Regions from separate parts of the Heyndrickxia sp. FW510-T9 genome, predicted to be linked through region 1. Evidence: riboswitches for the same ligand, from Rfam matches in the RefSeq annotation. Region 1 holds a riboswitch; each other region holds the start of a gene.
What was found. A riboswitch is a leader RNA that binds a small molecule or an ion and turns the genes downstream of it on or off. The one in region 1 is predicted to bind S-adenosylmethionine.

Region 1 (8,234 bases):
TCTGAATTTGCTACAGAATATTCAAGTGGCGAAGAAACAGCGAAACATGGAAATCGGAATTCTAAGCAAGGTAGGAAAGGAAAAAACAATGGATAAAAGGGAACAGGAAATTATGACAAATGAGGAGCTTGGTTCTGAAGTTGGAGATATCAATGCTGTGAAATTCTTTGAACTGAGTCAAGCTACCAAAAACAAGGATAGAAAGAAAGACAATGAAAAAAGAAACAATAGTGCCAAATAAATGGCATTATTGTTTCTTTACCGGGAAAATTGTTGACTTACCTGAAAAAGGATCAAAGTAAATAAGTATATATGAAGGATTTGCTTCCAGTATTTTTGAATGTAAAAATGAACTACTTTCAAATGGAACTTCTTCAATAATGGTATGCTTCAATAGGTCTTTTTCAGAAAGTGACAAAGCTTGAAATGAATCTCCTAAATGTTCTGGATGGTTTTTTATATAATTATAAACTTGTGTACTTTCCTCTTTGCCTATTTTTTGTTCCCACCATGACTTTCTAGGCTTATAACGATGTTGTTTTAAGTAATCGTATTTCATCAGTCCTTGCACTAATTCAAACTCGGACGCATGAATACTCTTTAGAAATTGACTTAACCTTTTAAATAAATCCTCTAATTGATGTCCAATACGGCCCCAGCCTTGTTCCTCCCAAAAAGTCCCAAACTCTTGAAAAAAATCAAATGGTGTTTCAAATATTTGGGTCACCAAATACTCAATTGTTTCATCCATTCGGTGATCATTCCAATATTTTTCTAATACATCTTCTACTTGCTTTATTTTGACTACATCTTCAAATGATAAGACATTATTTTCGAGAATTTCATATGGAGCATGATCCATATAGACATAGCCATGTTCCTTTGCTCTAATTCTTACCCCAGTACCTCTTAACATTTTTAAAAATCCAAGCTGTAATTCTTCTGGTCGTAATGCAAAGACATCATTAAATGTTTTTCGAAAGGATTGATAATCTTCTTCTGGTAAACCGGCTATAAGATCAAGATGCTGGTCAATCTTTTTGCCTTCCTTCACCATCGTAACGGTTCTAGTTAGTTTTTCAAAATTCTGTCTCCTCTTTACTAGATCATTAGTAAGGTCATTTGTTGATTGAACTCCAATTTCAAATCGGAATAAACCTTCTGGAGCATTTTCATTCAAAAAGCTAATAACCTCTGGCCTCATAATATCACCAGTGATTTCAAACTGAAAAACAGTACCTGGTTTATGCTCATCAATTAAGAATTGGAACATCTCCATAGCATAGCTGCGGCTAATATTAAAAGTTCGGTCGACAAATTTAATGGTCTTTGCACCGTGATCCATTAAGAAACGAATGTCATCTTTAATTCTATCTCTGTTAAAATAACGGACTCCCACTTCAATGGAAGATAGACAAAACTGACAGTTAAATGGACAACCACGGCTAGTTTCTACATATATAACGCGTTTAGAAAGATGTGATAAATCTTCATCAAAGCGAAATGGGGATGGGAGTTGTTTTAAGTCAATTTTACTTGGAGCTGGATTTATGACTATTTTTTCATCTTTCATAAAGGAAATGCCTTGGACATTTTCTATACTCATTTGTCCATCAAGTGCTTTCAGTAGTTGTTTAAATGTTTCTTCCCCTTCGCCTACTACTATATAATCAACCTCGGGCAATCGTTTTAACCAGTAGGTAAAATCATAGGTTACTTCCGGACCGCCAAGCACAATTTTTAACTGTGGCATAATTTTTTTGATCACTTTAATAACTTGTATCGTTTCTTCTATATTCCAAATATAGCAGCTGAATCCTAATATATCTGGTTTTTTTGAAAATAAATCTGATACAATATTCATTATAGGATCTTTAATAGTATACTCAGTTATTTTTACATTGAATTCAGGTTCTGCATATGCTTTTAGATAGCGAATCGCTAAATTAGTATGGATATATTTTGCGTTTAATGTACTAACAATAATGTTCATCTTTTTTTAATCTTCCTCTACTTTCCTATTCGGTGGGCGATTGTTTAATGGTAAATAAAATAATTGTTTGTGATCAATTGCTCTTTTCTTATACTTTGGCGTTTATTTTAATCAAAACCTCATAAATTTCCCAGCTTATTTTAAAATAGATGTTATTTAAGAAAAGATGCACCGGAACTTTCGTTTTTTAGTATTTTGCTCAAAGAGCGAAAAGCAACAATTTATACAAAAACAGCCCAATCAATTTATTTTAACGAATGTCCGCAAAAACCTCAATGTCTGATATTATTTTAAAAAAATGGTTAAATACGCAGGAATTTTTGGTAAGGTACCGAAAGTATTGGATATAACAAACTATAATAAATGTTTTTTGGGAATTTTAGCATGTAAATATAGAAATTTCATGTATAGACGAATAATTAGGAGAGAGTGTGAATGGATATTAGTGATGAGCTAATAAAGGAGAGTCAATTAGCATTTGATAATGAAAAAAACTTCGATTTAAAGAAAAGTGATAAGCTATATAGAAGTCTTTTTGAAGAGGCATTTGATGGGATGATTCTATGGAATCTACAAAAGAAAATCGTGGATGTAAATCCTGTAGCTGCAGATATTCTAAATTCTAAAAGAGAAGATATTATTGGAAAAGATATTTGGGAAATTATTAATCCGAGGATTAAAGTTGAAATTGAGGCACATATCGCAGAGTTAGAAAGACAAGGAACTGCGGATTCTATGGTAACTATTCCGACTAGAAATGGTAACATGTATTTCGAATTTAGCTCTAAAGGAAATGTTACCTCTAACTTAAGCTTAACTGTCATTAGAAATGTCACCGAAAAAATAGGGTTGCAGGAGCAATTACAAAAATCGGATACACTAAGTGTAGTAGGCGAATTAGCCGCTGGTATTGCCCATGAAATACGAAACCCAATGACTGCTCTAAAAGGATTTATTCAGTTACTGGAAATGAGTATGAAGGAAGATCATTCCATGTATTTTAAGGTCATTATGTCTGAGTTAAGGAGAATTGAATCTACCATAACGGAGTTTTTAATCCTTGCCAAGCCGCAAGCTATCCAATTTAGATACCATGATATGAGAATGATAATGAATGATACATTGGAGCTATTGAATGGTCAGGCATTAATGAATAATATTCAATTTAAGAACGAATATGAAGAAGAACTTCCAGAGGTATTTTGTGAGCCCAATCAAATGAAGCAGGTTTTCATTAATATCATCAAAAATGCCATTGAAGTAATGCCTTCAGGTGGATTTGTTACGATAAAGATTGATAACAAGCCAAATCAGTATATACATATAGTTATCGAAGATGAAGGCGAAGGAATACCCGAAAAGAAGATAAAACGACTAGGGGAACCTTTTTATACAACGAAGGATCGCGGGACAGGATTAGGATTAATGGTGAGCTATAAAATTATCAAAGAACATAAAGGGAAAGTAGAGGTTGAAAGTAAAGTTGGAGTTGGCACCAAATTTCATCTATATATCCCAATTAAAAGAAACTAGCGGTAGGCTAGTTTCTATTTTATACGATATTTTTGCGGATTTGTTCAGTATAATCAGGATAAAGTATCCCTTTTTCCGTAATAATCGCAGATATTAAATGATTCGGAGTAACATCAAATGCTGGATTAAACACATTTGTATTTTCCGGAGCAATGGTCGTATTGGCTATTTGAAGGACTTCGTTTGCGTGTCGTTCCTCAATCGTAATTTCATCACCAGTGTTAATGGATAAATCAAAACTTGATGAAGGTGCCGCAATATAGAATGGTATGTCAAGTGCTTTTGCTATAAGTGCAAGCCCGAACGTTCCAATTTTATTAGCTGTGTCCCCATTAGCAGCTATTCGATCTGCTCCAACAATTACTGCTTTTATATCTTTTGATTTCATTGTATGTGCTGCCATATTATCAGTAATTAAGGTAGTTTCCACACCAGATTGCTGTAATTCCCAGGCAGTTAATCTTGCACCTTGTAAAACAGGTCGGGTTTCACAAATGTATACATGAAATTGTTTTCCTTTTTCCCTTGCAAGGTGAAAGGGAGCAAGTGCTGTTCCGTATTTTGCAGTAGCAATAGAACCGGCATTGCAAATGGTCATAACTGAATCACCAGGATTTAGCAAAGTTAAGGCGTTCTCACCAATTTGTCTGCACATTTCCTCATCCTCTGCTTGAATTTGAAAAGCCTCATGAAGAAGCGTTGTTTTTGCTTCATTTATGGAGCGAACATTTTCTAGCGATTTATTCATACGATTAAGTGCCCAAAATAGATTGACTGCAGTAGGTCTTGAGCTAGCTAAATATTTTTTTTCTGTTTCGACCTTCAATTTAAATTGTTCTATTGTTGCAGTGTCATATTTTTGAGCAGACATCGCAAGTCCATATGCCGCCACAATTCCGATGGCTGGCGCACCACGAACTTTAAGCGTAACGATTGCATCATACACATCTTCAATTGTTAATAAGTCAATATAATCTGTTTGATGGGGAAGATTCTGTTGATTTAGAAGCTTAATATGATCTTCTTTCCATTCTACAGAAATGGGAATCCGTAATGTGTGAACCATGTATATACTCCTTTTGTGTTATATTTCTTTGATGTTATGTTTTATAAGTGGAATAAAATCCTGGATGCTATTTATCGAATTACGATTATGAATACATACACTGCCCAGTTTCAATGCTTTCTTTTTGGCGGCAATTCGTACATCTTTCTCCGTAATTTCATCTAAATCCTTAACATGTGAAAGTCCAATTGTTCTGCGAATTAATTCACATCCTGCAAAACCGATGGAATCAGTGAATATTTTTTCAAGGATATAAGGCAAGTAGCTATCAACTTCTGCAAATGGTTCAAGGCAATCCTTCTGCCATGAACTGATAAAAATAGATTGAAATGTCTCCCATGTTTTTTCAATATGATCAAGAATTATTTCTCTTTGCTCACCTTTTCTTATGATAACTTGAAAAATTAAATTCGCTAAGAATTGTCCTACATCGAAGCCGAATGGGCCATAAAAAGCAAACTCAGGATCAATGACCTTTGTTTCTTTTTTGCTGGCAAAAATGCTGCCTGTATGTAAATCTCCATGTAGAAGTGCCTCCGTTTCAGTTAAAAATTGTTTCTTTAACTTGGCAACCTCGAATTTTAACGATGAATCTTTCCAAATCTCATGGACGGACTCCTTAAGTTCTTCTTCATAATCATTTGTATCTATATCGAAAAATGGATCTGTAAAGACTAAGTCTTCAGTAATTTTACGCAACTCTGGGTTGGAAAATTGTGTCACCAAGTCCTTCTTCTTGAATGGGTGAAGAGCATAGTCTGATGTATAGAACAATGTCTTTGCTAAATATTCACCGACATGCGAAGAAAGAAGTGGATAATTTTGTCCATCTAGTAAGCCAGTACGTACGATTGTTAAATGAGATAGATCTTCCATAACAGTAATCGCTAAAGCTTTGTCCGTATGATAAACCTTTGGTACAAGATGCGGCACAAATTCACCATGAATTTTTAAGGCATTGGCCTCGATCTCTGAGCGATGGATGGTTAGTGGCCAGCTTTCACCTACAACTTTAGCATATGGCAGTGCTTGTTTTACGATAATTCCTTTTTGACTTTCATTATCAAAAATATGAAAAACTAGATTTAAATTTCCATCACCTATTTCTTTACAAATCAAGTTTTCTTTATTATTGAATAATTGTAAATGGATAGCTAAATCAATCACTGATTCCACCGTTAATGGCGTGTATGTATTTTCCTTTGCTATTGCCATTTTAATTCCTCCTCCTGATAAAAGCATTAATGCTATTTAGAAATTTTCTGTTTAGGAGGCTTTTCAACAATAAGAAAAGCCTCTTTCCACATAGAAAGAGGCTTGAAGTCATCTTCGCACCTCTTATCTGCCAGAAGGAAATTCTTCTGTTGGAATTAGCACCGTGCCTTCGTGGGAAAATCCCGGCGCAAAAACATAGCGCCCCGTTTTACAACGGTATTACGGTCGGTTGCTGGGCTTCATAGGGCCAAATCCCTCAGCCTGCTCTTGATAAGAGAAAATTAGGTAATAATCAAATATTCAATTAAAGCTATTTTACAAACATGAAATTCTATTTGTCAATAAAAAAAATAAATTTAATAGAATTCTGGCAATCTATCAGTAAAAACAGGGATTGTGTTCCGGACTTTTGAAACGGTTTCTATATCAATTTCTCCCATGACTAGATCTTCGTTTTCTGTTCCTTCTGAAATGATTTCCCCCCATGGATCGATAATAAGCGAATGTCCAAAAAAATGGTTCTTAGGGTCACTGCCAACACGATTGCAGGCAATAACGTAGCATTGATTTTCAATAGCTCTAGCTATCAATAAGCTTTTCCAGTGATGTAACCTAGGATTTGGCCATTCGGCTGAAACGAAGATCGCCTTTGCTCCATTTAACGCATGCTTGCGAATCCACTCCGGAAAACGAATATCGTAGCAAATAACTGTGCCAAATGTTTCATTTTCCAGTTCGAATAATCCGTCTCCTTTCCCACCTTGAAGATACAGGTGCTCATCCATCAATTTAAAAAGATGCAGCTTATCGTATTCTTTAACCAATTGTCCATTACGATCCACAATTAGCATCGTATTGAAGATTCCATCGTCTGTTTTTTTCGCAACGGATCCTCCAATTAGGTGTATTTTATATTCCTTCGCTGCATTTTGCAGAAAACTCAAAGATTCTGCTGCATTTTCATCGCCAATTTCGGATAATCGAGTTAAATCATATCCAGTAGTCCATAGTTCGGGCAGTACGGCAATATCACATTTTTCCTCTGCAGCTTTTTGAATCCATTTTCTAACTGTTGTGTAATTTTTATCTGGGCAGCCATACTCAATATCCATTTGAATGCAGGCAATCTTCCACTTCATCAATACCACTCCTCGAAAAATTCCTTTACATCGTCTTGTTTTCGTTATAACATTTGTAATTAGATTTTGAAAGAAAAATTTAAAAGCAATTAAATATTCAATACAATTACTGTTCAAAACTTGATAAATATATATTAAAAGGGTGATTCTATGAAAACGTTTCCGACATCCGATATTCTGACCCACTTACCAAAGCAATTTTTTGCCTCCTTAGTTTCAAAGGTGGAGAAGGAGAAAGCGAAGGGGCATGATGTGATAAATCTTGGGCAGGGAAATCCGGATCAGCCTACACCGGACCTTATTGTTCAGCGATTACAGGAGGCAGCTTCAAATCCTAATAATCATAAATATTCCCCTTTTAGAGGATATAGTTATTTAAAAGAAGCGGTAGCAACATTCTACAAACGTGAATACGGGGTAACAATTGATGCGGAAACTGAAGTGGCAGTTTTATTTGGCGGAAAAGCAGGTCTTGTAGAGATTTCCCAATGCTTGCTGAATCCCGGTGATACTGTTCTTGTACCGGACCCTGGTTATCCAGATTATATGTCTGGGGTAGCGTTAGCTCAAGCCGCCATGTATAATATGCCTTTGCTTGCGGAAAATCATTTCTTGCCAAAATTTAATTCGATTCCAAAAGAAGTAGCTGATTCGGGAAAATTGATGTTTTTAAACTATCCAAATAACCCAACAGGTGTATGTGCTGATTTGTCTTTCTTTGATGAAACTGTTCAATTTGCGGAAGAGCATAATATTTGTGTGGTTCACGATTTTGCTTATGGTGCAATAGGATTTGATGGTAAAAAGCCTGTGAGCTTCTTGCAAGCCGAAGGAGCAAAAAATACGGGAATAGAAATTTATACATTATCCAAAACGTATAATATGGCAGGTTGGCGAGTAGGCTTTGCTGTAGGAAACGCTAGTGTGATCGAAGCAATCAATTTATTGCAAGATCATTTGTATGTCAGCTTATTTGGAGCAATTCAAGAAGCTGCTGCTACTGCGTTATTAGAATCACAAGAATGCGTCGATAAATTAACTACGATGTATGAGAGCCGGAGAAATGCTTTTATTGATAGGCTGCAAAACATTGGATGGGACGTTAAAGCACCAAAGGGATCTTTTTTTGCATGGTTAAAGGTTCCTGAAGGATATTCTTCGATTGAATTTTCGGATTTGTTATTGGAGAAGGCCCATGTTGCAGTTGCACCTGGTATCGGTTTTGGAGAATATGGGGAAGGTTACGTAAGAGTAGGTCTTTTAACGACCGAATCAAGATTGATAGAAG
Region 2 (8,234 bases), on a different contig from region 1:
CTACAGCAATGTTGAACTATGGGTTTCAGAAGGAATATGCGAGGAGATAGAAGAAATCTATAAATATGCTTAAATTATCATTAGTCACCTATTTTGTATGTAAATCTTTTAATTAAGGAGATTCAAAATAGGTAGATTTTACGTTAGGTGATGGTATCGGTTCTATTATTATAAAGAAAATTTGTTTAAATTTGAGGATTCTTAAATGGTAAAGAAAGCAAGAGCATCAGTTACTCTTGTTTTTGTTGAAGTAGATTTATACAGTAACATTAAACGATTGATCCATTCCTAAACACAGATTAGTGATAGCGCCATGAGATTTGTTATATAATTTTGTCCAAGACCCTCCATCATATGATTTATATATTTCGAAGTTAGGGTAACCGTCGTGTTCACCATAAGCATGAACAGTTCCATCTTTATGAATGGTAACTTTAACTTCCCAATCAATGGCGCATGCTAATGCTTCAAGAGGATTTGTACATGAGCCTCTCAGTATATATCGAACCCAATCACTACCGGAAGCATCCTTTTTATGGGATAAACAAGAAGTTGATTCTTGACCATATTCATATGAAAATGCATTAAAAGGCGGGCCAAAATACTCGCGTTTAATTGTTCTGCCAACATCTTCGTAATAATAATTTTGCGATAAATCGGAGGTATAAATTGAAAGTATTTGATAGGATTTATAATCCTCGGAATTAGTATACTGAGGACCAAAACCGCGATTATTTCCGTTATATTGAATAATACCTTTATCTGAATCACCCACACTTCTTCCATGTAGGTCAATCCATTTTTCAGGGATAAAAGTAACAAGTTTAACATCTACCGTTTTTGGCATATTTCATTTACCTCCAAAAGTTAATTTTATTTAGAAGATAGGAAGGTTATCAGAAACATTCAAGTCCTTCCTACATGAATATTTCTAATAATATCTTCTTCACTCTATAAATAAGTATTTGAAGCTTTTTTTACAACCAATATAATAAAATATAGTTTAATGTTACTCAAAATACTCACCATAATACAAAATGTCATAATATTATAGAAATTTTTATTGTATAATTACCTAAGGGCAACCTTGTTATATCCACAAAAATAATTCGAGGAGGTAGTATAATATTTGAAGATTTTTTCTGAATTTATTTTAGTACCTATTCTGTCTTATGTAGGAGGGATTTTTTGTTATTATGCATATATGCGGATGACCTGGGGATGGCGTCTGCTTGACTTCACACATAATTTAGTGTACGGGGCAATTTTTTGGATTTTCATTTTAATGCCTCTATATTTCATTGCTATTCAATTTATTAAAAAACGGTTTGATAGTGGAAAAGCACTCCTCTATCCTTTGAGCTGTATAATAGTATCCTGTATACTAAGCATAATTGTAATTATTATTTGGGTTGATCATAATATATTTTCAAGATTTTCAGTGTTAATTTATTTTCCTTTCATTACAACTGGACTTATTTTTGGAGTAGGTAATTGGTTTGCCGAAAAATTTAACTCTAAATAATTGAAATGTAGTATTCAAGGTAAGGAATACTTGGAAAATCGAAAACGATTTTATTACTATTGATTTTTACTTCTTGAAAATTAAAGTCAGCACAAAAAGCTAACTATCGAGAAATTACACGATAGTTAGCTTTTAAGGCGATAAATTAAAATAGACGAAAGTTTTTTTAAGTTAATCCCAGTAACCGTATCAATAATATTGTTATTATCATTATAAAATACTGTAAGTGGATAAGCAGTTCCACTTAACTCATCAAAAAACTCATTCAAAAATTTGCTGTTTTTTTGGATATCACGCTCTTCAAAAGTAATATTATTTTTTGAAAATATATTTTTAAGTTCAAGGCATTGCCAACAAGAGGTTGATGTATACATCGCTATTTTCATTATATATTTCCTCCTATCTCCAATAAAGGTAAAAAATATTATAAAAGTTGGATACATACGACTAGGCTAAAAAGATATTCATATTATAAATTCGTTCAAAATAAATTGTTTTATTTACTATTTGCTTTTTCAATCACTCCTATTAATTTATTTATGCTTTCCGCTAAAGAATCTAGCTTCCTCTCAAATCTAACTAGAAGATAAATAGAAACAAGAATAGGAAATCCATAATTTTCAATAATTTGTATGGCTGGTGATAGATTATCCATTTATACTACCTCCTTATTACACATTTTCTATTTGATTTAAAAATTCCCAAAATCCTGGTATGTTTTCGAAACTGAATTTATATATTGCTTGAATTATTTTAATGGATAATTCTTGTTTTAGATCATCTGCGTCGAAATTTGTAATAAGATAATTACAATTAATTACTTTCTTTATTTTTGGTTGAAACGATTCAATAATGGTTATAAGTGCTGCTTCATTATGACTTTTGGCTTGGGTGATTAAGTACTCTATACTTTCCATTTGAAATCACTCTTTTCAAGGTACTGTCGAATTTTCTCAATACTCTTTTTCCGACCTTTTGCAATAGATTGTTGTGTTACATGATATCTCTCACCAATTTCTCGGTCATTGTAACCCTCAAGATAATAGAGTCTTAAAATATCTCTTTGTTGAACTGATAATAATTGAATGGTTTTAAAAAGTTCATTATTGTTAATTTCTTCTTCAAAATTGATTGATTCTTTTATTATGAATTCCTCACCTGAGGGAATCGTATCAACTATTTTTATCTCTTCGCCAATTGTGATTTCTTGATCCAAATAGAGTGGAAATCTGTTTTTATAAGTTTGCAATGATTTAGTAAGATTTAGATTTTGATAGTGTATTATTTGTGAAATGTATTTAACTAATCGTAGCTCAATTAAGAACTCTCTAAACTTGGATTCTAACTTTCCTTCATTTTCAGTAGTAGGGCATGTTAATACTTTAATGAGCAGTGACAAATTATTACTTTTTGATAAAAATTGTTGAATAGCAGAATTTGTTAAAGACTGCTCATGTTTTTGAAAAAAAGATTTTAAAACTCTTTCTTCAGTTGGACTTAATTTGCATATTTGTAAAAAGTCTTTGTTCATGGGCATCCTCCTTTAGTATATAAGACAAATAGAAAATCGTATTTTACAACCATTTTTTAAAAATACAGAACAAATGTTCCTTATTGCATTTTGCCAAATATCAGTTGATATTTGTTGAGAAAATATCAAAAAAATTCTTGACTTACGTTAAAAAAGACAATATTATTAGTCTTGCAAGTTAAAAAATTAATAAAACGCTATTACTTATCCAGAGAGGTGGAGGGACTGGCCCGATGAAACCTCGGCAACGGGTTTGCTGTTTTTTGGCAAAAACCGTGCTAATTCCTGCAAATCGAGAAGTCGATTTGAAAGATAAGAAGTAGAGAGGCTTATACATATAAACCCTTCTTCTTATCTGATCTGTGGATAAGAGGAAGGGTTTTTCGTTTAAGCGTAAAATCTTGATTTAGGCGGAAAAGATTGTTATATCCGAGTTATCATATGAATTTACTAAGTTAAATGATAAAACAGTTTGAAAAAAGGAGATTTCTACATGCTTGTTTTAGAAGATGTCCATAAGTTATATAGCAGTGGCAAAGAGAAAAAAGTGGAAGCATTAAAAGGAATTAATCTTCAAGTTGATAAAGGAGAAATATTTGGAGTAGTTGGGTTTAGTGGTGCAGGAAAAAGTACACTAATCCGTTGTGTAAATTTGTTGGAACGACCAACATCCGGAAGAGTATTAATTAACGGGGTTGATATTCTATCTCTTAATTCAAAAGATTTACGGAAACAAAGAAAGAAAATCGGGATGATTTTTCAGCAATATAATCTACTCCATTCCAAAACCATTTTCGGGAATGTTGCGATGCCGCTCCTTTTAGAGGGGACTCCAAAGGACATCATTAAAGAAAAAGTAACAAAATTATTATCCTTTGTTGGATTGGAGGATAAGATGGACCAGTATCCGGAACAATTGTCTGGTGGTCAAAAGCAAAGGGTTGGGATCGCTAGAGCATTAGCAACAGACCCTGATATTCTTCTTTGCGATGAAGCGACATCTGCACTTGATCCGAATACAACAGTAGCTGTTCTCGATCTTTTGCGAAAAGTTCGTGATGAGTTAGGTATTACAATCTTAATGATAACGCACGAAATGAATGTAATTCGCGATGTTTGCGATAAGGTGGCCGTTATTGAAAATGGGATTATTGTGGAACAAGGTCCAGTTATAGATGTTTTTACCGAGCCAAAGACGCAAATTGCGGGAAGTTTTGTAAGAACGGTATTGAACGATACGATACCAAAATCGATACAAAAGCTTATTAAAGAAAACAGAAAATCTAATCAACAAGGTATTTATCGAATTATTTTTAAAGGTGCTTCTACCAATACGCCGCTGTTATCCAATACAGCTAAGAAATTTTCAATTGATTTGAATGTTCTTCATGGGATGGTAACAGAGCTTCAAGGGATCCCAATTGGGAATTTACTTGTTGAATTTAAGGGTGAACGAGCAGAAATGAATCGTGCCGTTCAATATATCAATGAGAATAATGCATTAATAAAGGAGGTGACAGGGGATGCCATTTGATTGGAGCTGGTTTTGGCCGGAATTTTTAACGGCAATAAATCAAACTCTCTATATGGTGATTGTAGGGTTGATCATTTCCATCATCATTGGTTTACCGATTGGCGTTATTTTAGTCACTACAAGGGAAAAAGGAATACTTCCAAATAAAGTATTATTCAATATTCTTAACGTTATTATTAATATTTTTCGTTCAGTTCCGTTTATCATTCTAGTGGTGGCTATTATTCCTTTTACAAGATTAGTAGTCGGAACTTCAATAGGTACGACGGCGTCAATAGTTCCGTTAGTTTTGTATACGGCATTTTATATTGGAAGATTAGTAGAAAACTCACTGCTTGAGGTCGATCAAGGAACAATCGAGTTAGCACAAGCGATGGGGGCAACTCCTTGGCAAATTATTTGGAGATTCCTGCTTCCGGAAGCTCGGAGTTCACTTGTTTTGGCTTTAACGATCGCGACGATTGGATTGATCGGTGCTTCCGCAATGGCCGGAGCAGTAGGTGGCGGTGGAATCGGTGATTTGGCGATTACATATGGATATAACCAATTTAAAACAGAGGTTATGATCATTACTGTTGTCACTCTGATTGTCATGGTTCAGCTTATTCAATCGCTTGGAAATGTTATCGCAAGAAAATTGAGAAGAAAATAGAACATGTCAAAACAAATGCGTAAGCGACTTGTACATCCGCTAGCCGAAAGGCGCTATTGAAATTGAAGTACAAATTTCACCTGAAGCTAGACGTAAACCATTTTTCAAAAATGTTTTCAACAGGATTAAATTTAATAATTTCCTGATGAACGATAAAAAAACAATGTGGAGGAAAAAATTATGAAAAGACTACTTATTATTGTGTTTGGCTTACTCCTAGTACTTGCAGGGTGCAGTTCAAACAGCAGCTCAAGTAAAACAGATGGAAGTAAAGTGGTGAAGGTCGGAACAACTTCATCGGAGGTGCCAACATGGAATCTTGTTAAAAAGCTTGCAAAAGAAAAGGGAATTACGGTACAAATCGTTAAATTTGATGACTATGTACAACCTAATCTAGCATTAGATAGCGGGGAAATTGACATTAATGCATTCCAAACAGTTGTTTATTTCGATGATTTCAAAAAAAGCCATCATCTTGATTTAGCTGCAATTGGAACAACATCTATTTGGCCAATGGGAATTTATTCTAAGAAAATTAAAGATATTAGTGAAATTAAAAATGGGGACCAAGTTATTATTCCAAAAGACGCTACAAATCTTGGAAGAGCTTTATTGTTAATGCAAAAAGCAGGACTTATTACATTAAAAGCTGGATTTACTGGTGCAGGCGGTTTAGAAAGTATTGCTGAAAACCCTAAAAACTTGAAAATTACTCCAGTTGATGCAGCGCAAACACCACGTGGTCTAGATGACGCAACAGCAGCTATTATTAACTGTGATATGGCGATTAATGCAGGATTAAATCCTTCTAAGGATCCTATTTTCGGTGAAGATGCTAGCAATAAGGCATATGTTAACATTATCGCAGCCCAAGCAAAACGAAAAAATGATAAGACACTACAACAAATCGTGGATATTTACCATACAAAAGAAGTAACGGACTTTATCAAAAAACACTTTAACGGTGCTGCTGTTCCGGTTATAAAACCAGTATCTTATTTAGATGACTACAAACAAAATTAAGAATGCATCAGGAGGTTATCCTTTAAAGGATAACCTCCATTTTATCAGTTGACAAAAGATTGGAGATAATCGATATGACACAGATTTATGATGTTGCTGTCATTGGTGCGGGCTCAATGGGAATGGCTGCGGGGGCTTTTTTAGCGCAACAAAATATAAAGACTATATTGATAGACTCTTTTGATCCACCGCACGACCATGGTAGTCACCATGGTGGTACACGGATGATAAGACATGCATACGGCGAGGGCAGGCAGTATGTAACTTTAGTCCAACGTGCGCAAAAATTATGGACAGAATTAGAAAAACAAACTAGTTATAAAATATTTGAAAAAACAGGCGTGCTAGGGCTGGGGAAGAAGGATTCTGCATTTCTTCTGGAGACTATAGAGGCAGCTCGGAATTTTGATCTTCCATTAGAAGTCATGTCAGCAAGCCAAATTCGCAAAAAATGGCCAGGGTTTCAAGTGCCTGATGATTTTATAGGTTGTTTTGAAACTGAATCTGGATTAGTCTATAGCGAAAATGCGGTACGTGCCTATAAAGAAATCGCTCTCAATAATGGCGCTAATATAATATCCCATTCACCTGTAACTGAAATAATAATGAATGATAATAACGAAGTAAAAATAATTACAGCCACCAATGAATTTATAGCTAAAAAGTTAATAGTAACCGTTGGAGCGTGGGCTGCCAAGTTATTACCAACATTAAAGCTTCCTATTCAACCAGTAAGAAAAGTAGTTGGCTGGTTTGAAACCGAAGAAGGAGTTTTTGATATCGATCATTTCCCATCCTTTTATGTAGATGATGTTGATAAAATGTTTTATGGCTTTCCTAGTATAAATGGAGCTGGGCTTAAGTTGGGAAGAACAGATGGTGGTCAGAAGATTGATCCAGATCAACATATTCAAAATTTTGGAGCATATGATTCGGATGAGAGTGAACTCCGTGAATTTCTAAATACGTATCTTCCAAAAGCTAATGGAAGGCTAAAGGAAGGGAAAACATGTTTGATGACACAATCCAGTGACCATCATTTTATCATTGACCATCATCCGGAAAATGACAGGGTCATCATCGCTTGCGGATTTTCAGGGCATGGATTTAAATTTGCAAGTGTAATTGGTGAAATACTTAGCCAATTAGCAATTAATGGTCGTACGGAATATGATATTTCTTTATTCTCATTAGATCGATTTTAGAAAAAGTTCAAAAGGATTTTCAAGATGCATCCAACAAAGATAGTTATTCGAAATTTAGCACTTATAGAGTGATGAAGGACAAAAAAAAGCAAAGAACGAAGTCAAGTGTCCTTCATAGTGTGGATGAAGGACAAAAAAAGGCGAAGAACGAAGCAAAGTGTCCTTCATAAGGTGGATGAAGGACAAAATAAAGCAAAAAACAAAACCAAGTGTCCTTCACAAAATCTATGGAGGGCACTCTCAATCGTAATTGGAACTATTAATTCTATTGATACATTCATTTATAAAACCCACTGAAAAATATAACAATTACCTAATTCATCAAAAATCTTTTAAGCAGCTTAATCGTTTCCGCATGCATTCCTTCATGATAAATTGTGCGAACGAGAATTTGGGAGATCGTATACATTCCGAGCTCTGTTGGTGCAAATTCTTCCTCTAAGCGGTTTTCGTAAAGTTCACGAATCAATTTAGGCTGTTCGGCTAACAACTTTTTTAGCTCATCTAAACTTGGAGGGGCTGTTGTCCAATCCGCAGGTTTTGTACCAAAGCCAAACCATTCATGAAAGTCTTCCGGAATCGATATAGGTTCTTTTGTCACCGCTTTAATCCAGAGATATTGATCCAAATAAATATGTCCTAAATTCCATCGAATATTATTATTGAATCCTTCAGGTACAATATCAGCAAGCTCTTCTGTAATATTTTCTAATATTCCAAGTGTCCATTCTCTGAAAGATTCTAGTTGATTAAATAAGATTTCA
Region 3 (8,234 bases), on a different contig from region 1:
TCAATTAGACGAAGAGTATATAATGCCTACATATTGTCGTACGAAGGTTGCTATAGAAAGAGGAGAAGGTTGTAAACTGTATGATGTAAATGGGAAAGAATATTTAGATTTATTTTCTGGTGTTGGAGTAAATATATTAGGTTACAATCACCCAAACATCGTGCAAACCACCTTAAAACAAGTTGAAAAATGTTTGCATCTTCCTTTTCATTTTTTAAATCCAGTTGCCATTGAATATGCAAAGAAATTAGTGAGTTATACCTTAAAGAGCGGTAAAGTCTTTTATACAAACTCTGGTACTGAGGCTACAGAAACAACATTAAAGTTACTTAATAAATATAGAAATATAACAAATGAAGAACGTGATGGAATAGTTGTACTTAAAGGTAGTTTCCACGGGCGAACATTAGGTGCACTTCACTTTACGAGACAAGAAAAAATATATCAAAACTTCCCTAAAACTTCTATTCCGGTTTTTGAAGTGGAACGTGAAAATATAGAGAAATTAGAAGAAACAATCATTCATGAACAGCCAATTGCAATTATGCTCGAGCCCGTATTAGGAAGTGGTGGGATATATCCTTTATCAAGTAAATATTTAAAAGGAGTTCAACATTTATGTGAAAAATATAATGTACTTCTTATAGTTGATGAGGTACAAAGTGGTATGGGCAGAACAGGAAAGTTGTTTGCTTATCAGCATTTTCATATTACACCTGATATTATTCAATTTGGTAAAGGGGCAGGAGGAGGGATACCGCTAGGCGGAATAATAGTAGGTTCTCAGTTATGTAATACTTTTTCACCTGGGGATCACGGAACAACGTTCGCTCACTCATCAATTGGAACGGCTTTAGGGTTAACTGTATTAAAAACATTAATTGACGATGGATTAATGAAAAAAGCTTATGAAACCTCCTTATATTTAAATAACAAACTTCAAGAAATTCAGAAAGAAAATTCTTATTTAATTCAAGAAGTACGTCACTCTGGTATGATGTTTGGCATTAGTATGAATGATACGAATGTAAATGTAGAAGAACTGCAGTTATCATTAATGGATAAAGGAATGTTGGTTGATGTGACACAAAGAAATATTATTAGGTTACTTCCGCCATTTATTATTACGAAAGAAGAGATTGATGAATTTATAAAACAGTTTATTTACTGTCTTACTTGTTCAGCAGCTTTAGTAAGTTGTTAATGCTATTTTTTCATCATTCTCACCGCTAATGTATTAATTAGAAAATAAGCATTCTCTAGCTAAGATAAGTAAAATATATATTCAAGCATCGTATGCTATTTCGAAGGAACGCAAAAGTCCAATTTCTTAATTTCAATGTTGAGAAATTGGACTTTTTATATTTAATTATAATGCAAAATTTCGCTTAAAATAGGTGCAAATTAACTCCAAAAGGGACAAAGAAAACATATCGAGGTATTTATAATTTCTTAAAAGTAACAGCTATTTTTTGAATGAGCTACATTTTTTATCGAAGGAATGCAGCTAATGACTGTTGAAAGTAAATAACTCTATTGAAATGAACACTTTAAAAAGTTAGGATCTTTTCTTTTTTTCACTGACTACTTTTGTCAGGGTTGACGTTTTAAAATGAAAGGGACAATTAATTAAGGAGGCGACCAACAATGGTCATGACATTGGAGAAATTTCGCGAAATTTTGGATGGGAATCGTCTTTTAACCATTCGAACAATTGAGGTATTCCCTGAAGACAAGTTATTCACCTTTGCACCCGTAGAACCACTTCGTCCTTTCTCAAAAATGATTTTAGAGATACTAGATATTGAAAGAGCATACGTACGCGGTATCGCTATCGGTGAATGGGAATATAGCCATTCTTTTGCTGATGTTTCTACCAAAGAGGAACTTTTAGACAGTTGTCGTGAAATAAAGGAGGATGTGCAAAAATGGTGGCCAAAAATCACCGAGGAACGGTTGCACACCGTAGAAAAAGATCCCTTTTTTGGTGGCGAAATGAGTCATTTCGAACGTCTACATTATACATTGGAAAATGAAATCCACCATCGTGGCCAAGGTTTTATTTACTTACGGTTACTTGGGATTGAACCGCCAGCGTTTTGGGAGCGTCAATAAAGAGGGATAACATTTAAAGGTTATCCCTAGGGTTGAATTTTTTAATTTGGGCTAACAAGAAAAAAGCCGATATCTTAATTTACAAGATATCGGTTTTTATATAGTAAATATTCCTAGATTTTTAAATTAATTGTGTAATTGATAGTTTCCAAAATAATAGTACCTTATATTTGATCCAAGATGCGAAACAAATTTTTATACTTTGAAAGTGTATCTTTGTCCACCTTTGTACCTGAATCAAAAAAGGAAATGTCACCTGTTCCGTTGCCCAGTAAATTTCTTTCCTTTAATATTCTCTCTAAGTTTTTTGCTGTTCCAATACTTCCGGAAATCATTTCAACTTCTTTATCAAACAGCTTCTTCACGGAGTTAGTGAAATATGGAAAATGGGTGCATCCTAAAACAACTGTTCCATACTGCTTTAAGTCAAGTGAGGATAGCTCTCTTTGTAAATATGGCAACACTTTTTCTTCCCTAAATTCAAATTCCTCCGCAAATTCTACAAGACCTGGAAGTGGTATACTATCCACGATATCATGATGATCGATGCTTTGTACGAGATGATGATATTTTTCTTCTTTAAGTGTTAATCTAGTTGCTAACACTAACACTTTCTTCTGTTTTTCTTCACATTTCTGCACTGCTGGTTTTACCGCTGGCTCAATGCCCAAAATAGGGATATCATATTTTTCACGAAGGTCTTGTACAGCGATGCTTGTAGCTGTATTACAGGCAATGACTACCGCCTTAACACCTTGATTTGCGATAAACTCCACTGCGTCAAAAATATATTGTTTTACCTCTTCCTTCGGCTTTTCACCATATGGTATGTGTGTCGTATCTGCATAAAAGAGGTAATCTTCCTTTGGCAAAACCTTTAATGCCTGATGAAGTACGGTCATTCCACCAATACCAGAATCAAAAAATCCAATTCTCATTACTTCCACTCTTCTCTTTTTATTCTTTCTAGCTCTATACATTGCGAGGAGTCTGAAAAAAATTTAGTTAAACTCATTAGGTGAGGCTCTATTCTTACTATGTTGCTTTTGTAGACGAAAACCTTTGTAAAATTTTTCGCCATTACTTCCCCTTCTAAAAAAGTATTGTACAATTATTTTTAATTCATTTACAATATTTTTTCATCTCAAACTAAGCTAAGAAAATTAATTGGTATTATCGGAGACTTTAATAAAAACTTAATCAATCATACAGCCATCAATAAAGCAATTGGTATCAGTAGACAAGAATTATACCTGAATTAGATTATGTTATCCTGTTTTCGGTTATCACTAAATTGCTGGCATAAAAAATGGAAATAAACAATAAATATAAGTTGACAAATAGGAATTATAGGATTTATGCTAATAACAATAAAAAAATTAATATGTCATGGAAACTTATCCAGAGAGGTGGAGGGACTGGCCCGATGAAACCTCAGCAGCAGATTCCAATGGAATCCTGTGCTAATTCCTGCAAGCTTAGGCTTGGTAGATAAGTTGAGGTACTTAAACATTTGATCAATCCTCTTCTTATCTTTTATTTAATTAAAAAAAGGAGTGGGTTTTTTTATGGGTAAATTACTTAGAGAAGCTGTTGAAACAAGAAGGAACGAATTGATTAGTAAGCTAATTGAGCTTGATCAATATAAAAAAGAAGGTAAGCATTTATTTGAGTTAACCTTATCGGATTTGGAATATGAATATTATAAAATTCAATCAAAGAACCATCCGCACAGTGGGATAGACTCCATCAAGTGGAGAAATTTTTAGGAAACAGAGGGACGGTTCTTGCGTTTCAAGAAAAGCAAGAACCGTCCCCTTGTTTTCTTTTTTTAATAAATATCATAAGTTTAGACAAAAGAGGCAAACTGTACTTGTGATAGAAAGGAGCTGAAATGCATGACAAAGAAATTTAATAAAGGCAGCGGCAATCAAAATTCCCCTTCCTTACATGGGCAATCATCTGTCAGCGGGGATAATAGTAAAGGGAATAAAAGAAATAAGGATAAGCGAGATAAGACAGATGGGGTATAAGTAAGAGAAACCGGTCCCACGGGATCGGTTTCTCTAAGTTTCATCAGGCAAAAATTATTTGGAAGAAATTGCAGCCAATATATGATGTAATTCCTCAAGATTTTGGATTTCATACGTTGGCACGATGTCCGTATTGTTTTCTTTTCGATCTGGATTGATCCAGCATGTATCGAGCCCGTAAAGATTGCCGCCTTTTATATCTGCACTTAGTGAATCTCCAATAATTAATCCCTGTTCTGGAGATAAATTTGGGATGCGCGCAAACACATAATCGAAAAATTCTTTCATCGGCTTTTGGTAACCTGTTTCTTCTGAGACAAATATCTGCTTAAATAACGGAAACAAGCCTGACGCACGAAGGCGCTTATCCTGAGTGGCAGAATCCCCATTGGTCACTATATATAAGTCATAACGATCCTTCAGTTCTGTAATTAATTCCAGTGCACCGCTGATAAGCTGATGGCCTTCTTGCAGGTAGCCACGGTATTTATTTTCCAATAAAACACCATCTACCTCTTTTCCGTATTCCTTGAAAAATGCAGCAAACCTAGTGTTAACCACATCATCACGGCTACGTTTCCCCTCTTCGAATTCTCGCCAAAGTTCTTGATTAATAATTTTATATTGTTGCACCATTTGAGGAGTCAGTTCAATTTGCTCATCTTCAAAAAGCTGTCGTAATGCTCCACTCTCAGCAGCACGAAAATCCAAGAGAGTATCATCTATATCAAAAAACAATGCTTTATATGTTTTCATGGTTATCGTCCCTTTCATAGAAGTCTACTTTACTAGTTTAAAAGTTTTTCCCTGCCTTGAAAACCAATTTCTCCTTCCCCAACAAGAATTAATTTCCATTGTCGTACTTGTGGCAGCTACCTTTAGAATATATAATAAATTTGGAATTATCATTATTTCCAAGGAGGATTTACGTGGGATTATTATTTTATTGATTTTAAAAGCTGCTTCAGGACAAAAAATTTTATCCTAAAGAGGTGCTTTTAAATGAAATGGGTTAAAGATTTTTATGATAAACAATTTATTTGGTGAACTACACAATACGATTTTGATTTGAATCACTTAGAAGAAGACCTAGTTGATAAAATAGAGCGTTTTAGCGATCAGCCTATCACTAAAATCCTTGAATTAGGTGGTGGCAATGGACGTTTTGCCGTTACTGCTGCAAAACGTGGATATGAAGTTACTGTTATCGAACTCGCCCCTTCGTGTGTAGAAAATATTTATAAACTTGCTGAAAAGCATAATATAGGAAGAAATCTGTGCATCATTCAAGGTGATTTCTATCAAGTAGATATAGAGGAACAATTTGATGTTGTTTGCTATTGGGATGGATTTGGGGTCGGAGAAGATACTGACCAACAAATATTGTTAAAGCGCATTTCCGAGTGGCTGCAACCAAATGGTGTGGCACTGATTGATATTTATACCCCCTGGTACTGGGCTAAGGTCTCCGGTCAAGAAATGGAGTTTGGAAATATTGCTAGGCGATATGAATTCGATGCAAATAGATGCAGGATGTTAGATACTTGGTGGCTGAAGGATCATGAGGAAAATCAGATAACACAATCGTTAAGATGCTATTCACCTTCTGATTTGAGTCTATTATTGAAGAATACCGATTTACATTTAGTGCACTGTGAACCAGGCGGAGCAATGGACTATGAAAATTGGCAATACACCGAACAAGTAGCCTTAGACAAAGCGATGACTTTTATGGCAAAGTTGCAAAAAACAAGATAATAAACGATAAAAGCAGTGTATTAAATGCACTGCTTTTATCGTTGGAGTGAAAACGGTATGAAATTTTTGCCGTTTGGTTCCATATTTATTCTGAACATATTAATGCTGCACTGTTTGGACCGAAATTGTTGCTGAACGGACCGAAATAAGTAAGGAACAGACCGAAACAGCCATTGAACAGACCGAAATTAAGGGTAAATAGCCCGAATTAGGTCTTTAGACCCACAAAAAGCCTGGTAGAATCACCAAGCTGGATCTTCATTATGAATAAAGCTTGTCACAATAAAGAAGACTTGGATTAAGAAAGTTCCAAGTCTTCCGTTTTAAACTATTTAATATCAGGAATTTCACACTTTCCATCCGCACAGTACGGATCACCCGATTCATTCTTATCATCATTTAATATAGTAATGGAGCCTTCTTCATCACTTGCTTTTTGTAACGCGTTTAAAAATACCCCAATTGGCTGTGCTCCTGAAACAGCATACTTTCGATTGATTACAAAGAATGGAACTCCTTGGATACCAAGCATCCCGGCTTCTTGTTCATCGGCACGAACCTCTTTTGAAAATTCCTCACTATTTAGCATTTCACGCGCTTTCTCTGCATCTAATCCAACTTCAGCTGCCAACGCTATCAATGTTTCGTGTTCTCCAATATGTTTGGACTCGGTAAAATAAGCTTTAAATAGACGTTCTGTCATTTCGGTCATTTTGCCGTGATGTGCAGCAAAATGAGTTAAGCGATGAGCATCGAACGTGTTTGTTGGTTTCATGGTATCGAAATGATATGTTAAACCAACTTCTGCTGCTTTCTGGGCAACATTTGCATTCGCTGCCTTCGCTTGCTCTAGGCTCATTCCATATTTTGTTGCAAGCAAATGATGCATGTCCATATCATAGTTTTGTTTTGCATTCGGATCTAATTCAAAGCTTTTAAAGACGATTTCAACGTTCGACTTCCCGCCAAACTGATTTAATGCTTCCTCAAAATGACGCTTGCCTATATAACAAAACGGACATACAAAGTCCGACCATACTTCTACTTTCATCCTAAACCCTCCGATTTTAATCATTTATATTCCTTCATTATTATCCTACATAAAAGGAAATACAAATATTATGTTTCCAAAACAGGTTAAACTAGTTTTGGACAACTCATCGGTACTTCTCTTTTCCCTTGAGTCGTTGAGCTTTTTCGGTGCAATGAGATCAGAACGGGGTGTGGAACTTTCCTAGTTTGTTGATGTAAAACCGAAGAAAAGTGTGGAATTTTCCTGCTTTGATGATGAAAACCGAAGAAAAATGTAGAATTTTCCACAAAAAGTGTGGATACAAGGAAGCGATTTTGTGAACTCATAAAAAGCGACGAACTTTTCAGTGAATCTTGACTCCTCATCTCATTCAAAAAACCTCCACACTATAGCAGAGGCAAACCTTCCTTAAATCCCCTTAAATTCATGTACCCAAACAATCATTTTCGGTCCCCACCGCATACCTGGGTGTATGGATAAAATGGATTCCTTATACGATTCCAAATTCGCAAATCCTTCCTGACGAGCATTTTCCTCTGTCATGTCGCCAAGTTTTTGGGAATAAACATTTTCGACCATAAATTTTTTCCCGTCTAGCACCATAATTTCGCCGACGTCCGCATATCTGCCGTTTCGACGAGTCGCAGTTTTTTCTCCTGCCAGCACCTTTTTGACAACCCTCTCCAATGTCACAAGACGGTCGACCGAGCATGTTTTAGGTGGTAAAACATGATTTTCACTCATGTTTCTCTCCTCCCTTTTGTTCTTGGAATTCCTTCCATGCGGTTATGCCACCTTCAAGTAAGGCAACTTGGTAGTTTTTTTTAGCTAAAATCTTGGCACATTTCGCTGCAGAATTACCGGTCGTACAGGTAACGATGATTTCCCGGTCCTTTGGCAAGGTTGAAATCATATCCTCTTCGTTATCAAAAATAGCCGATTTATGTATGTTATACGAATTTTCTACATGATATTCCTGAAATTTATCCTCCGCCCGAACATCCAGTACGAATGGTTTCTTGTTCTTTAATTGTTCCTCTAATTCATTAGGGGTGATCTTTCTGATTTCCACTTTCATCCCTCCAATTCTATTCTACTATCCTAACATTTTAAAAAGATAAAATCATACTGCGTGATCTTCAACTATGTAAGAGCATTTCCAATTAAAAAAACAGGTGCAGAAATCCACACCTGTTCCTCATTATTTCATTCCTGAAATCGTATATCCATCGATGATATGCTTCTGGAAAATGATAAATATTATCACAATAGGGACAACCATAAAGCTTGACCCA
Region 4 (8,234 bases), on a different contig from region 1:
TCTTGAACTGCATCTTCAGCCTGCTGAATATTATTTAAAACAGAATAGGCTACATAATAGATTTTTTGTTCATATAACTCGTATAGTTCTTCCATCTTTTCATAATCCTTGTTTTTTTCTCTCATGAAATACCTCCTCTCACTGAATATAACGAGCGGGTTCGAAATTTTGTGACACTTAATCAAAAAGAAAATGATGCATATCCATTAATTTACGAAAAGGCAGCTGTATTGTTTGAATCTATTGCTAAAATTTACACTTTCCATCACGCAGTTAAACGAACAGTACTTATTTTTTTGCAAATAGGAAATAGGAAGAAAAAGACTTTACAGTAGATGCTAAGAACCACAAATTTAAAGATAATACAGAAAAACTTTAAAGCCATTCCTACATGTTTAAGGAATGGCTTTTCATTACGCCTAATTATGGATAATTTCTTTTGCATCAGAAGACAAATTTCTTACTTGTCTAAGATAATCCGTCATATTTTTATCATCATCCATTAGATATACAAATGACAGGTTATTTGAAACATCTTTAGCTAAAATTCTAAACAATTCACTGGTGGTAAAAATAGAATCCCAAAAGTTATCATAGCTATGATCGGAATATGTTTTTTCATACATCTCCCAATACGATTCAGGAAGGTATTTTTTAAAATATTTGCCCATTTTACCTGATGAAAGCTGGAAGTCGTTTTTCATACCAATCCACCAAGAAACCATTTCATCCAATTTGCCTCTTATTATATTTTCAAACATTTGCTTTGCGTACGGCAATTCATCTCTCCATATTCCTTTTGCAACGTTTTGCAAGCACCACCAAAAATCATTGCAACATCCCATGAAAATTGGCTCTGTCGGCTTTTTCACATGGTAGTCAATATCAGAAGAAGAAGGAATAGGTGGAAGAATATTGTCTTTATCTAAAAGGGGAATGGTGAGACTATCTTTGCCGTACCATTCCAGCATATTTTCCTTTGTTTCAATATGTAAGTCGATACGATTTCCATCTGTGAAAAGCATTAAATATCCGTAAGACCGATCAAAATCCATCTCTTTCCCCAAAAGTTTATCAATTTTATCGGGCTCTTGAATCATAATTAACTCTCCAAAAATATCAATCCACTTTTCATCCTTTATAAAAGAAGCCATCTCAGTTACAACATATACAATATCGTAATCCTGAAAAATATCCCTTGGAGCATTAGGATTCGTTCTGGAACCATTCATGTAAACAGCACGAATTCGTTCATCTTCATGTGCTACCCCTAAAATTAAATCGAACATTTCTTTTTCGCTTCTCATGGCGATCCTCCAGATTTTATTATTTTTTGCCTCTCAACAATAAAAGTTAGATTATTTATCTATCAGCCTCATCTATATTCATATATTCTTATTAAGGACATTTTTTCTACCTTTCTTTCTGATTTTGTCCTTGATAACCATTATGAAGGTCACTTTGACTCTTTTTCTTGCTCATTTTGTCCTTGATAACCATTATGAAGAACACTTTGACTCTTTTTCTAGCTGACTTTGTCCTTGATAACCTTTATGAAGGACACTTTGACTCTTTTTCTAGCTGACTTTGTCCTTGATACCCTTTATGAAGGACACTTTGACTCTTTTTCTAGCTCATTTTGTCCTTGATACCCTTTATGAAGGACACTTTGACTCTTTTTCTAGCTCATTTTGTCCTTCATAACCCTTATTAAGAACTCGTTAACTCTTTTATATTATTTTAATTCGATTTAAAAGTCGGAAATCCTTGTTCAAGTAATTTGATCCATTGGAATAGTTTCTATTAGTAAACTCTCTGCAAGCTTTACATTTTCTTTTAGATAAGAAGGTAATTCTTTATGAGCCGTGATCTCTGAAGTTGTCATCCATACGACATCATCAACTTCGTCGGTGCTTTTAGCATAAGGTTCGCCAGATTGATGGAAACATAGAAAAACGATGTCTATTACATGTAAACCTGAATCGGTAACAAATGAGGAGCTGTTTACATATCTAAGTCCTGTCACTTCGATTCCAACTTCTTCATAAATTTCTCGATGCAAAGTCCTTTCTAAAATATTTGAAGAGACTCCCTCTATTTCGCATTTTCCACCAACAAGAGAAAGACCTCCTCCTGCATGTTCCTCTTTTTCACTTCTTAGAATTAATAGCCATTTACCGTCTCGATGAATTGCGCCTTCTACGTTTACTATAAACATATAAATTCCCCCAAAAAATATTTACGTTAATGTTAATGCCTAGCTATCAAATTTCTCCAACCGTTTTTCAAAACAAACACATTCGTGAACTCTATTAAACTTTTCCTTTACTAAGTCAAAGTTATCTCCAACATAATGAGCAAATGCCTGAACAGGATAAAGTTTAGGTATTTCACTTTTCATTGCCCCGTCTAACTCTTTTCCGCCATCCATATATACATGTAAATAGGATTCAACCTTCATAAATCCACTTTTCACATACCATTTATTTACCCATTCATCATCTCTTGTCCAAGCTTCCAATCGATTTAACCCCTTACTTTTAGCAATCTTTTCCGCTTCATTAAGAAGCTGTGTGCCAATACCTTTTCTCCTAAAGTCAGGATGAACTGCAATATGCCATATCATTCCTCCAAGTCCAGTTCCTCTTGAACATACTGTACGCTCCTTAATTTCATACTCTATATCTATTAATCCAACAATTTGACCTTCCTCTTCAGCGACTAATTCAATTGCTGAGTTCTCATACATTTCCTTTTCCTTTAATACATTGTCAAAGTACGCAGTATCTAAGAACGATAAGACTCTGCATCTTACCCATCCCTGTTCATCATCTATTTGATATGGTCTAATTTTCATAACAAATCTCCTATTCCAAAGTTAGTTAAATAAATAAAGACCTCCGCTATTTTACGAAGGCCTTTAAATGAAATAAATTATTATTCAATATCTATTAGCTTAATCCTGAGGGGGACACACCGACGTAAAACTTAGTCTGTATACAATTAGATTTAATCATAATAAATCCCCTCCCTCATTAACGTATTTACTAACTGTTCTAATTATACAGAAACTTTATTTTATTGTAAACAACCTTTTGCGGAAGAATATTGAATCAATTTTTTTTGCAAACCATGTGTATCCTAGTAAACAGCAGCAAAAAATAATGTCTATGTCCGCACAATGTTTAAAGCATTTCCTTTAGCACTACCAGAAAGTAACTTAATTTTCTTATTGAGAAATGTATATTATTTATCGATAGACAAACGAAAAATATCGTAATAATTATTTGGTACGTGTTCATCAATAAGATTTTTCATGTATTTAGAATTAGGAGGACACTCGTTCCGTTATATGTGGAAAAAATGGTGATTTCACGTTTTTAGCGGACACACGTTCCGCTATTACGCTGAAAAAGGGGTATTTTTGTGTGATTTTCAGCAAATAGCGGAACGTGTGTCCGCAATCACCACTAAAATAGGGTTTTTTATGAAAATAGCGGACTCAGGGTCCGCGTAAAATTTTTTAAGGAAAGCCACCATTAGATTTTTTCTTCTTCCATCCACTTTATCCGTAACATAGCAGATTTTTTCATTGACAGAATAACCTAACAGGTGTAATTTAACTTATAGTTAAATATTTTCGAATATTCTTATCTAGAGAGGCGGAGGGACTGGCCCTGCGAAGCCTCGGCAACAGACTTATTTGAGTACTGTGCCAATTCCAGTAGCAATTGCTAGAAGATAAGAAGAGATACGTTTATGGAAATTGTCCCTCTTCTTATTTGTAAGAAGAGGGTTTTATTTTTATAGGAAAGAGGGAAATGAATTTATGACCAAAACATTAGTTAAAGCACCATTTAAAGCAGATCATGTAGGTAGTTTTCTTCGCACAGAACCAATTAAAAAAGCGAGAAAGGCCTTTGCAAATGGGGAAATCGATAAAGATGCCTTAAAAGCTGTGGAGGATGCAGAAATTGAGAAGCTGGTTCAAAAGGAAATCGAGGTTGGGCTTAAGTCCATCACAGATGGTGAATTTAGACGTTCGTATTGGCACTTAGATTTCTTGGCAGGTTTAGAAGGCGTTGAGTTATTTGAAGCAGAGTATATTAATAACTTTAAAGGTGACAAACCAAAGAATAATGCCATTAAAGTAGTTGGAAAAGTAGAGTTTAATGGACACTATATGCTAGAACACTTTACGTTCTTAAAACAAGCAGTGGAAAAATACGGTGACGGAAGTCAGATTGCGAAGTTTTCTATTCCAAGTCCGAACATGTTATTTACTAGAATTCAAGGTGATGAATATTATATTAACAACCAAGAACAGTTCTATATTGATACAGTTGCAGCTTATCAAAAAGCCATTCAAGCCTTCTATGATGCAGGCTGTCGTTATCTTCAGTTAGATGATACTTCCTGGATTGACTTTGTGTCGGAAGACCGTATAAAAGCAGTCGTTGAAAAACATGGAATGGATGTACAAGATATCATCGATACTAGAGTTCGCTGCCTAAATGAAGCTATTTCTAAAAGACCTGATGATATGTTAATAACTATGCATATTTGCAGAGGGAACTTTCGATCTACCTATATTACAAGCGGCGGATATGATACGATATCAGATGCCATATTCGCCAACTTACATGTAGATGGGCTTTTCCTAGAATACGACGATAATCGCTCAGGTGATTTCAAACCATTAAATAGCTTTCATCATCATAACCTAACCGTTGTATTAGGATTAGTTACATCTAAATTTCCGGAACTAGAAGACACGTGCAAAATAAAAGCGAGAATTAAAGAAGCAAGTCAATATATTCCTTTAGAAAATCTAGCATTAAGTCCTCAATGTGGATTTGCTAGTACAGAAGAAGGCAATATTTTAACAGAAGAGGATCAATGGAATAAGATAAGACACATAATTAAACTTGCTGAAAGCGTATGGGGTACCGTCTAAAGCTTAGTGATTAACAAAAATGCCTCCTATCATTAGGGTAGGAGGTATTTTTATTTAGCTGTCTTCACATTAAATTTTTTCTTTTATTAATAAAGTACCTTAATCATACTAACGAATTGGAATTTAAAAGGAACTACTCATTTTGTTTGTTCTTAATTAATTCCTCAATTAATATTCCATTAATCTTTAATCCAGAAATATCGCAATCAGTAATCTCCATATTGGATAAATTACAGTTTTTTAACTGTCCTTTTGTAAGGTCACAATTATGAAAACTTATTGTTTTATATTGTCCATTTGGATTGTAATTCTCATCACCTTCGACTGGAAATACAACGTTATGAAATTCAGTCCCAAATAAATGAACATGGTCAATAACAGCATGGCTAAAGTTTGCATGCTGAATTTCTACTCCAGATAGATTAGCGTTTGAGATTTTGCTTTCGCCCATATTCACATCATTTATTACCATTTTGTGCATATTTACGTTATTAATTTTAGTTTTAGCCAAACTGACGTTGTCAATTTCTAGCTCCTCAGCTCTAACTTCTTTCCACTTCGAACCAGAAATATCTGCCATCTTCAAATCAAAGTTTTTAACTTCCAACACCATAACATAACCCCCCATTGATTGTGTTAAGTATTCAATTTCTATATCTCAATAAAGTTCTTTAATCTAAATAAAAACTCCTTCTCCTAAAATATTTTATCGTTCGACAATTAGCAGTATTAAAATATTTACTTACTCTCTAAAACGTGAAAACAATAACCTTCAGAGTCAGTTCGTATTTTTGTGGAGTAAAGCTAAATAACCAAACTTAAGCCATCTAGTACTATATAGCACGTAATTCCGAACTTCGCTATCAACAAAATAAATGTTTAACACCAACTTAATCCAACCTTAAAAAATGGAGTTTAAAATAACATTATGAAAACCATTACTCATATTTCGGAGGGATTTTGATGATGACAAATATTTTTTATGAATTTAAAAGTTGGTTTCTTCAGTCAAAATCAATTAATAAAAGGGATGAGTTTGAACGTCTTGAATCCAAGCATACAAGAATCCGTTATGACCGCGATATTCATGAAATGATCCGTGTCAATTAATTAATAATCATAAAAAACACCCTCGTTCAATAATGAATGAGGGTGTTTTTATAAAAGATAATGAGACACACCATAAATGAACTGATCAAAAATATCGGTCTCTATTTTATTCCCTTTTGCAATAAAACAATCACATAAGAACCGTAGGATAAATCCAAATCCTTTATGAATAAGTTCGATCCAAGAAAAGTAAATTTAGCATTTAAAAATGTAGCTACCAAAATGGCAGCTACATTTTTAAATCTTACCCATATTTTATGTTCAGCACTTAAACAAAGAAAATGTCACCAATCAATGATGATCCTTTGGTGGCCTTGGTGGTTTCGGTCCATGCTTAGGCTTTGGTGGCTTTGGACCATGCTTCGGTTTTGGTCCACGTTTCGGTCCCTTTGGTTTATGCTTATCTTTCGTTTTCTTTTCTTCTTTTTTATTTTCTTTTTTAGGAACTATTGGAACATCTTCAGGATTTCCACCTTTAATATATAATTCGTTATTTTGTCTATACACATCATCAGGCTGCACGAAATGGCTTTTGTCCGTTCCAAGTGCTTGTATCATGGCTTTAAACATTAGCTGAGAGATTTTCGTTGTATCTCCCATCATATAGTTACCCGGACCATTCTTAGCATATCCAGTCCAAACCGCCATCGTGTATTGCGGTGTATATCCTACCATCCAACTATCATTAGTTGCATTGTCAGGGTATCCAAATTTTGCACTAGTATTATCGTCAAAATTTGTTGTACCTGTTTTTCCAGCAACATCTATTTCAGGCACATTGGCTGTTGTCCCAGTCCCAGATTGTACCACCGTCCGCAACATATCTGTCACCAAGTAGGATGTATAATCTTGCATGACTTTTTTTGGCTTTGGCGTAAAATTAACCACTTTTCCATTAGGATAGACAACCTTCTGGACAAAATGTGGTGTATTATATTTTCCATTATTACCAAAGGCACTGTATGCCCCCGCCATCTCTAATGGACTAACCGAATTACTGCCAATTGAGTAGGATTCATAAACAATATTATTAGTAAAACGTATCCCAAGCTTTTCTGCAAAGTCCTTCGCTCGGTTCATCCCGACTTCCCTGTATGTGAGAAGAGCAGGAATATTGTAGGACCATTGTAATGCTTCTCGGATAGACAACTTTCCATGATATTGATGATCCCAGTTTGATATTGGTTGACCGGTAGAATACGTTATCTTTTGATCATTAATTTGATGCGCTGTTGACCATTTGAAGTTTTCAATGGCAGGACCATAATCAAGGATTGGCTTAAAGGAAGAACCTGGTTGGCGCTGAATATCAATCGCAAAATTATTACCACGGAATGAAGCTTTATAGTCGTTTCGGCCGCTTCCAATTGCACGAACAGCTCCAGTTTTTGTGTCCAAAAAGACGAAAGCGCCTTGAAATTTAGCATTAGGATAAGAAATAATCTTATTAGTGTCCATGATTTTATCCGAATAATCTTGTGCTTTCGGATCGATAGTTGTATATATCGATAACCCATCAGAAGTGATGTCTACATTCTTAAGCTTTGCCTCTACTTCTTTAACTGCGGCATCCAAAAATCCTTCATATGGCATCCCTTTATTTTTGTTCTTAGGTACAAGCCCTTTTGTAATAGGAACTTTCTTTGCATCTATCATTTGCTGTTCTGTAATATACCCTTGCTTATACATCACGCTTAGCACAACATTACGACGATTTGTAGCTGCTTCCCTGTTTTCAGGTACAGATGGATCGTAATTGCTAGGACTTTGTGGGAGCCCAGCTATCATAGCAGCCTGAGGAAGAGTCAATTTACTTAAATGATTAGCATCAATCCCGTAATACGTCTTTGCAGCTGCTGCTACCCCATAAGAGCCAGCACCAAGGTAGATTCTATTTAAATACATCATCAATATTTGATGCTTAGAATACTTTTTCTCCAGTTGATATGCCAAGCTCCATTCCTGAACTTTCCGCTCAATTGTTTTCTGAGGTGATAAAAAGGAATTTTTTATTACCTGTTGTGTAATCGTACTCCCACCTTGCGAACCAAAATTTCCCTTTAGGTTCTCGAATATTGCTCTGGCCGTCCCTTTTATATCAATCCCATGATGATCATAAAAACGGGCATCCTCGGTGGAAATGAATGCCTGTTCCAATATTTTAGGG

Region 2: another riboswitch for S-adenosylmethionine. It lies ahead of AC3WJF_RS09790 (methionine ABC transporter ATP-binding protein); the one in region 1 lies ahead of mtnK (S-methyl-5-thioribose kinase).
Region 3: another riboswitch for S-adenosylmethionine. It lies ahead of AC3WJF_RS20800 (Fur-regulated basic protein FbpA); the one in region 1 lies ahead of mtnK (S-methyl-5-thioribose kinase).
Region 4: another riboswitch for S-adenosylmethionine. It lies ahead of AC3WJF_RS12470 (5-methyltetrahydropteroyltriglutamate--homocysteine S-methyltransferase); the one in region 1 lies ahead of mtnK (S-methyl-5-thioribose kinase).

What each region holds. Positions count from the first base shown of each region.
Region 1 covers NZ_JBYSWK010000038.1:17,865-26,098, reverse strand. The annotation lists gene ykzP (protein YkzP) at 1-96, shown strand, start outside; gene AC3WJF_RS16885 (hypothetical protein) at 89-241, shown strand; gene AC3WJF_RS16880 (B12-binding domain-containing radical SAM protein) at 248-1,993, opposite strand; gene AC3WJF_RS16875 (ATP-binding protein) at 2,429-3,526, shown strand; gene mtnA (S-methyl-5-thioribose-1-phosphate isomerase) at 3,546-4,592, opposite strand; gene mtnK (S-methyl-5-thioribose kinase) at 4,611-5,807, opposite strand; SAM riboswitch class I at 5,928-6,084, opposite strand; gene AC3WJF_RS16860 (carbon-nitrogen family hydrolase) at 6,164-6,946, opposite strand; gene AC3WJF_RS16855 (pyridoxal phosphate-dependent aminotransferase) at 7,097-8,234, shown strand, end outside.
Region 2 covers NZ_JBYSWK010000014.1:77,789-86,022, reverse strand. The annotation lists gene AC3WJF_RS09825 (D-alanyl-D-alanine carboxypeptidase family protein) at 1-50, shown strand, start outside; gene AC3WJF_RS09820 (DUF3238 domain-containing protein) at 257-847, opposite strand; gene AC3WJF_RS09815 (hypothetical protein) at 1,130-1,525, shown strand; gene AC3WJF_RS09810 (glutaredoxin family protein) at 1,651-1,911, opposite strand; gene AC3WJF_RS09805 (YvrJ family protein) at 2,022-2,180, opposite strand; gene AC3WJF_RS09800 (helix-turn-helix domain-containing protein) at 2,197-2,442, opposite strand; gene AC3WJF_RS09795 (sigma-70 family RNA polymerase sigma factor) at 2,430-3,056, opposite strand; SAM riboswitch class I at 3,258-3,375, shown strand; gene AC3WJF_RS09790 (methionine ABC transporter ATP-binding protein) at 3,550-4,590, shown strand; gene AC3WJF_RS09785 (methionine ABC transporter permease) at 4,580-5,242, shown strand; gene AC3WJF_RS09780 (MetQ/NlpA family ABC transporter substrate-binding protein) at 5,423-6,265, shown strand; gene solA (N-methyl-L-tryptophan oxidase) at 6,340-7,470, shown strand; gene AC3WJF_RS09770 (DinB family protein) at 7,784-8,234, opposite strand, start outside.
Region 3 covers NZ_JBYSWK010000064.1:15,154-23,387, forward strand. The annotation lists gene AC3WJF_RS20785 (aspartate aminotransferase family protein) at 1-1,204, shown strand, start outside; gene AC3WJF_RS20790 (DinB family protein) at 1,648-2,115, shown strand; gene murI (glutamate racemase) at 2,280-3,053, opposite strand; SAM riboswitch class I at 3,510-3,613, shown strand; gene AC3WJF_RS20800 (Fur-regulated basic protein FbpA) at 3,684-3,884, shown strand; gene AC3WJF_RS20805 (hypothetical protein) at 4,014-4,148, shown strand; gene AC3WJF_RS20810 (YjjG family noncanonical pyrimidine nucleotidase) at 4,203-4,904, opposite strand; gene AC3WJF_RS20815 (class I SAM-dependent methyltransferase) at 5,217-5,906, shown strand; gene AC3WJF_RS20820 (DsbA family oxidoreductase) at 6,235-6,957, opposite strand; gene AC3WJF_RS20825 (ASCH domain-containing protein) at 7,348-7,683, opposite strand; gene AC3WJF_RS20830 (rhodanese-like domain-containing protein) at 7,676-8,017, opposite strand; partial or broken gene AC3WJF_RS20835 (carbohydrate ABC transporter permease) at 8,141-8,234, opposite strand, start outside.
Region 4 covers NZ_JBYSWK010000021.1:54,441-62,674, reverse strand. The annotation lists gene AC3WJF_RS12490 (RNA polymerase sigma factor) at 1-125, opposite strand, end outside; gene AC3WJF_RS12485 (aminoglycoside 6-adenylyltransferase) at 420-1,307, opposite strand; gene AC3WJF_RS12480 (NUDIX hydrolase) at 1,772-2,218, opposite strand; gene AC3WJF_RS12475 (GNAT family N-acetyltransferase) at 2,258-2,857, opposite strand; SAM riboswitch class I at 3,648-3,748, shown strand; gene AC3WJF_RS12470 (5-methyltetrahydropteroyltriglutamate--homocysteine S-methyltransferase) at 3,830-4,957, shown strand; gene AC3WJF_RS12465 (pentapeptide repeat-containing protein) at 5,091-5,570, opposite strand; gene AC3WJF_RS12460 (hypothetical protein) at 5,921-6,067, shown strand; gene AC3WJF_RS12455 (transglycosylase domain-containing protein) at 6,359-8,234, opposite strand, start outside.